Archangium violaceum: one gene and its partners. The protein of the gene in region 2 binds, or shares a complex with, the protein of the main gene of each other region. Links are inferred from orthologs where the notes say so. Each region holds a gene or a part of one and is shown on either strand. Other genes may lie near its edges.

Region 1 (3,039 bases), 1.2 Mb from region 2 along the record:
TGCCGAACACGGGCTCGAGGAGCGCAGGGGAGACAGCCGCCAGCAGGAAGGCGAGGAAGAAGGGAGTCCCCGCCACCAAGGCCACCAATCCCCACTGCGGACCCTTGAGCCGCACCATACCCCGCCACCTCCGTGAGAGGAGGTTGGGCAGGGGTCGCCGGTCCGCCAAGCCCCGGAGGGGGGAGTCCGTCCTATGCCTCGCACTCGGAGGGGGAGTCGAGGAACCTCCCCAGCTCGTCGATCTCGAGAACGCCGCGGGGGGTCATCTTGCCGGAGAGGGGCTTCTTGCCGGGGAAGGACAGGGTGAGGGTGCGACCCTTGAGGGTATACGTTCCACTCACCTCCTCGGTGCGGGTCGGATTGGCGGAGTCCTCGATGACGCGGCGCCAGAGGACGACGCGTCGACCATCGGGGAAGGTGAGCTTCCGGGTGGAGCCGTAGACGCCCTCGCCGGGGGAGAACCAGGTGACACGGCGGAGGATCTCCGGGACATCGGCCAGGCGCTCGGGGGAGCGGCCCAGGAGGCGCTGCCAGCCGACGGTGTCGCGGATGGGGTCCAGGTCGGCGTCCTCCTTGGCGCGGGTGAGGCGGCGGGGATCCAACCGGACGGAGGTATTGAGCCGCTCGAGGATGGTCTCCCGGTAGGCCTCGTACTGACACACCTGGCCCTGCTTGCGGAGGACGCCCAGGGTGGCGGCGACGTTGTAGTGGGCGAGGGCGAGCTTGGGGTCGGCCTGGGCGGCGGCCTGGAACTTCTCCAAGGCTTCGGGGTACTTACCGGCCTGGTAGAGGCGGAAACCCTCGGTGTTGAGGGAGCGGGCGGACTGGGCGGAGGAGGGGGCGGCCAGGACGAGGGCGAGCAGGAGCAGCAGGCGGTGCATGACTCTCCGACGGAAGGAAGGGGGAGGGGATTCTACGCACCGCGTAACGGGTTGCGCGTTGTAAAGCCCTGGGGGCAGGTGATAGGGGTCCGGCGCCATGGCGAACGGCATCAACTATCCACTCGATTTCGAGCGCCCGCTCATCGAGCTGGAGAAGAAGATTGACGAGCTCAAGGCCCTCTCGGCGAGCGGCTCGGTGGATTTCACCTCGGAAATCTCCAAGCTGGAGAAGAAGGCCAAGAAACTGCAGACGGAGATCTTCAGTGATCTCTCGCGGTGGCAGGTGGTGCAGCTGTCGCGCCACAGCTCCCGGCCGTACTTCATGGACTACGTCCAGCACCTGTTCTCGGACTTCTTCGAGATGGCGGGAGACCGCCTGTTCGGAGAGGACCCGTCCATCGTGGGCGGCTTCGCGCGCTTCGATGGGAAGACGGTGATGCTGATCGGCCACCAGAAGGGGCGGAACACGAAGGAGAACATGGCGCGCAACTTCGGGATGCCGCGCCCGGAGGGCTACCGCAAGGCGGTGAGGCTGATGGAGCTGGCCGAGCGCTTCGAGAAGCCCATCCTGACCTTCGTGGACACGCCGGGAGCGTACCCGGGCATTGGCGCGGAGGAGCGCGGGCAGGCCGAGGCCATCGCGTACAACCTGGAGGTAATGAGCCGGCTGAAGGTGCCGATCGTCTCCACGGTCATTGGCGAGGGAGGCTCGGGTGGCGCGCTGGCCATCGGCGTGGGCAACCGCGTGCTGATGCTGGAGAACAGCATCTACTCGGTGATCTCCCCCGAGGCGTGCTCGTCCATCCTCTACCGTGACGCGTCCAAGGCGGAGAAGGCGGCGGACGCGCTGAAGCTGACGGCCAAGGACCTCAAGGAGCTGAACGTCATCGACGAGGTCATCCCCGAGCCCGCGGGCGGAGCGCACCGCGACTACTCCCGGGCGGCGGAGAACCTGGGCAAGGCGCTACGCAAGCACCTGGGCGAGCTGACCGAGCTGACGGGTGACGAGCTGGTCCAGGACCGCTACCAGAAGTTCCGCGCGCTCGGCGTGTTCTCCGGGCGTTAGCCGTTCAAAGGACGCACCTGCCATGAGACCGCTCGTCCCTCCGTACATCGAGACGCTCAAGCCCTACGTTCCGGGCAAACCCATCGAAGAGACGGAGCGGGAGTACGGTCTCACGGGTGTCATCAAGCTGGCCTCCAACGAGAACCCGTTGGGGCCCTCGCCCAAGGCCATCGAGGCCATGAGGGTGGCCGCGCAGAAGGTGCATCTGTACCCGGACGCGAGCAGCCACACGCTCGTGCGTCGGCTGGCCACGCACCTGGGCGTGAAGCCGGAGGAGGTGGTGCTGGGCAGCGGCTCGAACGAGCTGATCGAGCTGCTCATCCGCACCTTCACCACGCCGGAGGAGGAGGTGCTGCTGAGCAGTGGCTCGTTCCCGGCCTACCGCATCTCCACGCAGGCGCACGGGCGGCCCTTCGCCGAGGTGCCCATGCGCGAGGGGCACCGGTACGACCTGGAGGCCATGGCGAAGGCGATCAACCCGCGCACGCGGCTGATCTTCGTGGCCAACCCGGACAACCCCACGGGCACGACGTTCGGCCGCCAGGAGTGGGAGGCCTTCCTGGCGAAGGTGCCGGAGCACGTGCTGGTGGTCCACGACGAGGCCTATTTCGAGTTCGTGGACTGGCCGGAGTACTTCAGCGCGGTGGAGTACTTCCGGAAGCACCCCAACGTGGTGGCGCTGCGCACGTTCAGCAAGATCTACGGGCTGGCGGGCATCCGGCTGGGGTACGGGGTGATGGACGCGAAGCTGGCGGGGTACCTGCAGCGCACGCGGATGCCCTTCAACCTGACGATTCCGGCGCAGATGGCCGGGCTGGCGGCGCTGGACGACGCGGAGCACGTGCGGCGCACGCGCGAGCTCAACGGCGAGGGGCTGCGCTTCTACGAGACGGAGCTGCCGAAGCTGGGGGCGCGCCTGACGAAGAGCCGGGCCAACTTCGTGCTGGCGGACTTCGGGCGGCCGGCGGTGGCGCTCTACGAGAGCCTGCTGCGCAAGGGCGTCATCGTGAGGCCGGTGGCGGGCAATGGCTATCCCACGTCCCTGCGCATCTCGGTGGGGACGGCCGAGGAGAACGCGCGCTGCGTGGAGGC
Region 2 (2,742 bases):
CGAGGTACAGCTTGGCAGGAGCGCGCGCAGCATCGGTCCGCGGTCCTTGTCGGCCACCACGCCGAAAACGCAGTGGACGCGACGCCCGGCGTAGAGCGAGCGCAGGCCAGCGAGCAGCACCTCGACGCCAGCGGGGTTGTGAGCGCCATCCAGCAGGACGGGGGGTTGGCCGCCGATCTCTTCCAGGCGCCCGGGCCAGCGAGCCCCGGCGAGCCCCATCCGCAGGGCCTCCGGAGAGACGGGCACTCCCCGCGTGGAGAGCAACCCCAGGGCGGCGAGCGCCACCGCCGCGTTCTGTCGCTGGTGCTCCCCGCGAAGCCCCAACGTGAGACCCTCCAGTGAGAGGCCCGGCCCCTCGTAGGCCAGGGCGCCGTCCGGACGGGCGACCAGGGAGAAGTCGCGGCCCTCGAGGAGCAACGCGGCCCCCACCTCCCCTGCCCTGCGCTCGATGGCGGCGAGGGCCTCGGGCTCCTGGCGGCTCACCACCACGGGCACGCCCGGCTTGAGGATGCCGGCCTTCTCCCCGGCGATGGCTCCCAGCGTGTTGCCCAGGTACTCCATGTGGTCGAACGACACCGGGGTGATGGCGGTGACGAGCGGCTGGCACGCGCTGGTGGCATCCAATCGCCCGCCCAGGCCCACCTCCACCACGGCCACGTCCACGGCCTCCTGGGCGAAGTGCCAGAAGGCCACCACGGTGCCGAACTCGAAGTACGTGAGCGAGGTGGCCGCGGCCGGGTGCCGCTCGAGCACCTCCAGGACGCGGCGGCCGAACACCTCGTCCGAGATCTCCACCCCGTCCACGCGGATGCGCTCGTTGACGCGCACCAGGTGGGGCGAGGTGTAGAGCCCCACCCGGTGGCCCGCGGCGTGGAGGGCCGCGGACGAGAAGGCGCAGGTGCTGCCCTTGCCGTTGGTGCCCGCCACGTGGAGCGCGGGATAGCGGCGCTCGGGACAGCCAAGCGCCTCCAGCGTCTCCTGGACGCGCTCGAGGCCGAGCTTGATGCTGGAGGGGCTCAGCCGGGAGAAGAACTCCAGGGCCTCCGCCGGCGTCCGGGGCAGCGTCATGGAGCGAGGCTACCCGAGCAGGCCGAGCACCTGTCCCAGCGCCGCGCGCAGCTCCTTGCGCGGCACGATGGCGTCGATCATCCCGTGCTCGACGAGGAACTCCGAGCGCTGGAAGCCCTCGGGGAGCTTCTGGCGGATGGTCTGCTCGATGACGCGCGGGCCGGCGAAGCCAATGAGGGCCTTGGGCTCGGCGAGGATGAAGTCCCCCAGCCAAGCGAACGAGGCCGCCACGCCGCCGGTGGTCGGGTGCAGCAGCACCGAGACGTACGGCTTGCCCACGTTGCGGAAGCGGGCGATGGCCGCGCTCGTCTTGGCCATCTGCATGAGGGAGAAGATGCCCTCCTGCATGCGCGCGCCGCCCGAGGCCGAGAAGACGATGGCCGGGCACTTGAGCTCGTAGGCGCGCTCGAACACGCGGGTGACCTTCTCACCCACCACCGAGCCCATGGAGCCGCCCATGAACTCGAAGACGAAGCAGCCGATGGACACCGGCTTGCCCTCGATGCGGCCCACGCCGGAGATGAAGGCGTCGTTCTCGCCGAGCGACTTGCGCGTGGAACGGAGCCGGTCCTTGTACTTCTTCGTGTCCGTGAAGGTGAGCGGGTCCTGCGGCTCCAGCTCCTTGTCGAACTCCTCGAAGCTGTCCGGATCCAACAGGGACGTCAGGCGGGCTCGCGCCGGCCAGGGCAGGTGGTGATCGCAGTGCGGGCAGACGTTGAGGTTCTTCTCCAACTCCTGCCGGTAGATGATCTCGTCGCAGTTCTCGCACTTGGCCCAGAGTCCCTGCATGCGGCTGGGGGCTTCGATGGGCTCGGGGGCGGTGGCGATACGGGGCTTCTTGGAGAACCAGGCCATGGAGCGGCCGGGTTAATCCCACTTGCCGGGGGCCGTCAACTCCCATCCGAGTCCCCGCCCCCGGGCACGACCGTCCAGGTCGTCCGTCCGGGCAACGGCCGGGCTAGAACTCGAAGGTGTCGCCCAGCTCCAGCACCTCCACCGGCATCTCCGCCAGCTCCTTCTTCAGGGGCTGAATGAAGGCCGGCTTGAGGTGGTAGATGAGCACGGCGCAGCCGTTGCGGTTGAACTTGGTCAGCTCGCTCCCCAGCGTGCGCGGGGTGAGGTGGCCGGACACGTCGGCCAGATGCTGCAGCGCGTTGGGGAAGCTCGTCTCCACCAGGAACGCCTTGAGGGTGGGCGTCTGGTTGAGCACCTTCCACAGCTTGTCGGTGGGGCCGGTGTCACCACTCATGCCCAGCGAGGTGCGGCCGCGCGTGATGATGAAGCCGCAGGACTCCACCGGGTGGTGCACGGGGATGGACTGCACCGTGTAGGGCCCCACCTGGAAGGTGCTGCCGGCCCGGAAGGGCTTGATGCGCAGCACCGGCTCCTTGCGCGTGGGGATGCGGGTGAAGTCCGGCCAGAGCGCGTTGTTGAACATGTTCTCGCGCAGGGCCCGGGCGCACTCGCGCGAGGCGTGGATGGTGAGCGGCTTGTCGCGCCGGCCGATGATCAGATCCGCCATCAGCGGCAGATCCTTCACATGGTCGAAGTGGCTGTGCCCGACGAGGATGTCGTCCACCTTGCACAGCTGCTCGAGCGTGAGGGAGCTCGTGAGCGCGCCCGCGTCGAGCGCGAGCACGTCGTCCACGAGGAAGCACGTGGTACGACACGAGG
Region 3 (3,138 bases), 5.6 Mb from region 2 along the record:
ATGCGGCGGATGGCCGTGGGCCGGTCCTCCGCGTAGACGATCAGCTTGGCCAGCAGGCTGTCGTAGTACGGCAGCACGGTGTAGTTCTCGTACGCACTGGAGTCCACACGCACGCCATAACCGCCGGGGACGCTGTAGGCGGTGATCTTCCCCGGCCAGGGGGCGAAGGTGATGGGGTCCTCGGCGTTGACGCGGCACTCGATGGCGTGGCCGCGCATCTGGATGTCTTCCTGCTTGCGCTTGAGCGGCTCGCCGGAGGAGAGCGTGATCTGCTCGCGGACCAGGTCGATGCCGGTGACGAGCTCGGTCACCGGGTGCTCCACCTGGATGCGGGTGTTCATCTCCATGAAGTAGAACCGCCCGTTCTCGTCGAGCAGGTACTCGATGGTGCCCACGTTGTTGTAGCCGAGCTTCTGCATCGCGCGGATGGAGACCTCGCCCATCTCGCGGCGAAGCTCCGGGGTGAGCGCCGGCGAGGGGCTCTCCTCGATGAGCTTCTGGTGGCGCCGCTGCACGGAGCACTCGCGCTCACCCAGGTGGATGATGTTGCCGTGCTCGTCGGCCACGACCTGGATCTCGATGTGGCGCGGCTTCTCCACGTACCGCTCGATGTAGAGGTCGCCGTTGTTGAAGGAGGCCACCGCCTCCGCGGCCGCCGTGGCGAAGGCCTGGGCCAGGGCGCCCGGCTCGCGGACGATCTTCATGCCCTTGCCACCACCGCCGGCCGCCGCCTTGAGGATGACGGGATAGCCGATCTCCTTGGCGAAGACCTCGGCCTCGCGGGCGTCCTTCACGGTGCCCGCGCTCCCGGGCAGCAGGGGCAGGCCCGCCTCGCGTGCCGCGGCGCGCGCGCGCACCTTGTTGCCCATCAGCGAGATCATCTCCGGCCGGGGGCCGATGAAATGAATCTTGCAGTCCCGGCACACCTTGGCGAACTCGGAGTTCTCCGAGAGGAAGCCGTAGCCCGGGTGGATGGCGTCCGCACGCGTGATTTCGGCCGCGGAGAGCAGCTGCGGGATGTTGAGGTAGCTCTCCTTGGACGGCGGCGGACCGATGCACACCGACTCATCGGCGAACCGTACGTGCAGCGCATTGGCGTCCGCCGTGGAGTGCACCGCCACAGTGGCGATACCCAGCTCGCGGCAGGCGCGGATGACCCGCAGGGCAATCTCCCCGCGGTTGGCGATCAGCACCTTCTTGAACACGATGTCGTGCCTCCGCGGGGCGTCAGACCGCCCGCGTATGTCAGACCGGCTCGATGCGGAACAGCGCCTGGCCGAACTCGACCGGCTGCCCGTTCTCCACGAGAATCTCAGCCACCCTGCCCGCCACGTCGGCCTCGATCTCGTTCATCAACTTCATGGCCTCGATGATGCAGAGCACCTGGCCCTTCTTCACCACGGTGCCCACATCCACGAAGGCGGGCTGCTCCGGCGCGGGCGTCCGGTAGAACGTTCCCACGAACGGGCTGGTGACGACGTGACCGGGCTTCTCCGCGGCCGGAGCCGCGACCGCGGCCGGGGCGTGCGCCATGACCGGAGCGGACGCCACGGGCGCGGCGGACACCGGTGCGGCCACCACGGGCGCGGGGCTCACCGAGGGCGACACGGGAGCCGCGTGAACGATGGTGGGCGCCGGCACGGGGCCCCGGCGGATGAACAGCCGCTCCTCACCCCGCTGCCACACCAGCCGCGTCACCTCGGAGGCCTCGAGGATCTCCACGATCTGCCGGAGCGCCTCCACATCCAGGGAGGTGGTGTTGCCCTCCACGCGGACGTTGCCTGCCTGCTCGGCGGGCGCCGACTCCGTTCGGGTTACCTTGCGCTTGGTTGCCAATTCCGTCCCCTCCCTGAACCGCTGTGGGCCGACTAGCCCGCGGTGGCCACGCGCGTGAGGTACTTGCCATCGCGCGTGTCGATCTTGAGGATGTCACCCTCGTTGATGAAGAGCGGCACGTTGACGGTGTAGCCCGTCTCCAGCGTGGCCGGCTTCAACGCACCGGACACCGTGTCGCCACGCACGCCCGGATCGCACTTCGTGACCTTCAGGTCCACCGAGTTCGGCAGGGTCACGCCAATGGCCTTGCCGTTGTAGAACAGGATGGACGCGTTGATGTTCTCCTTGAGGAAGTTCTTCGCCTCGCCGAGCACGTCCGCGCTGATGAAGGTCTGCTCGTAGTTGCGCGTGTCCATGAAGTAGAAGTCGCCGGCCTGCTCGTACAGGTACTGCATGTCCTTCTCTTCGATGTCCGGCTTGCCCACCTTGTCACCGGACTTGAAGGTCGGCTGCAGCACGCGCCCGGACAGCAGACTGCGGATCGACGTGCGCACGAACGCCGAGCCCTTGCCCGGCTTGACGTGCTGGAACTCGACGATCTCGAAGGGCTCGCCGTCGACTTCGATCTTCATGCCCTTGCGGAACTCGGACGTATCAATGACACCGGCCATGGACAGGCTCCTTCGGACAGCTTGAAAAGTCCGGGGTGTCTAGCCGATGGGGCCGCGCCTTGCAAAGCGGAAAGGCGCGGCGCGCTGCGCCGTCCGCCCGGCAGGCTACAGCTCGGCGAGGATCTTGGGGGCGGTCACCCGGAGGACGTATCTGCCCTTTCCGTAGTTACCGTCCGCCCGGAGCGCCAGGACCAGGAAGTATTCCGGAGACACCAGGCGCATCAGCGTGAGCACCCGCTCGCTGTTGACGCTGACCTCCTGGACGGCGCCCGTCTTGAGGGTCTCGGCGGCCTGCCGCAGCTGACCGAGCAGGTTGGCGTACTCCACCCAGGCCCCGGTCAGCTCCAGATCACCCGCCTCGTCCCGCTGATGGGTCTCCACGGCGATGCCGTCGAAACCCATCACACTGCAGGCCAGGGCCCCATCGACCTGGTTGACCACCGACTCGAGGTGCGTGCGGAAGGACATGGCTGCCGCCTTGTAGGAGGGCCAGGGGGTCAGGTCAAGGCGTCGTTGTGGGGGGCGGCGGGCGGCAGATGTTGCCCACGTCCTGGCCCAGCTGGCCGCAGGGCCCCACCGCCTGGGCCGGCGTGAAGGTCAGGCCAGCCGGACACCCCAGGGTGGACGGATCGAAGCCGCTGTTGATGATGTTGATGGGGAAGGTGATCTCGTTGCTCTCCGTGGCCATGCC

Evidence for each region.
Region 1: the proteins of accD (region 2) and JRI60_RS29340 are in contact, whole or in part, in a solved structure (PDB 8UXZ), measured with the Escherichia coli proteins. The link is inferred for Archangium violaceum from one-to-one orthologs.
Region 3: the proteins of accD (region 2) and accB are in contact, whole or in part, in a solved structure (PDB 8UXZ), measured with the Escherichia coli proteins. The link is inferred for Archangium violaceum from one-to-one orthologs.

What each region holds. Positions count from the first base shown.
Region 1 is NZ_CP069396.1:7,394,569-7,397,607, reverse strand. Bases 152-2,962 are described here. They hold JRI60_RS29340 (acetyl-CoA carboxylase carboxyltransferase subunit alpha), read left to right. Parts: upstream 152-978; coding sequence 979-1,947; downstream 1,948-2,962. Other genes in these bases: hisC (histidinol-phosphate transaminase), read left to right, coding at 1,970-2,962; JRI60_RS29345 (tetratricopeptide repeat protein), read right to left, coding at 192-881. Outside these bases: JRI60_RS29350 (hypothetical protein), read right to left, coding at 1-118; more of hisC, read left to right, coding at 2,963-3,039. UniProt on the Escherichia coli protein: Component of the acetyl coenzyme A carboxylase (ACC) complex. First, biotin carboxylase catalyzes the carboxylation of biotin on its carrier protein (BCCP) and then the CO(2) group is transferred by the carboxyltransferase to acetyl-CoA to form malonyl-CoA.
Region 2 is NZ_CP069396.1:8,565,331-8,568,072, forward strand. It holds accD (acetyl-CoA carboxylase, carboxyltransferase subunit beta), read right to left. Parts: upstream 1,924-2,742; coding sequence 1,078-1,923; downstream 1-1,077. Other genes in the region: JRI60_RS34040 (bifunctional folylpolyglutamate synthase/dihydrofolate synthase), read right to left, coding at 1-1,068; JRI60_RS34050 (MBL fold metallo-hydrolase), read right to left, coding at 2,027-2,742.
Region 3 is NZ_CP069396.1:2,920,986-2,924,123, reverse strand. The notes cover bases 42-2,951. They hold accB (acetyl-CoA carboxylase biotin carboxyl carrier protein), read right to left. Parts: upstream 1,837-2,951; coding sequence 1,246-1,836; downstream 42-1,245. Other genes in these bases: JRI60_RS12100 (hypothetical protein), read right to left, coding at 2,950-2,951; JRI60_RS12105 (roadblock/LC7 domain-containing protein), read right to left, coding at 2,553-2,915; efp (elongation factor P), read right to left, coding at 1,869-2,447; accC (acetyl-CoA carboxylase biotin carboxylase subunit), read right to left, coding at 42-1,205. Also shown: more of accC, read right to left, coding at 1-41; more of JRI60_RS12100, read right to left, coding at 2,952-3,138. UniProt on the Escherichia coli protein: This protein is a component of the acetyl coenzyme A carboxylase complex; first, biotin carboxylase catalyzes the carboxylation of the carrier protein and then the transcarboxylase transfers the carboxyl group to form malonyl-CoA.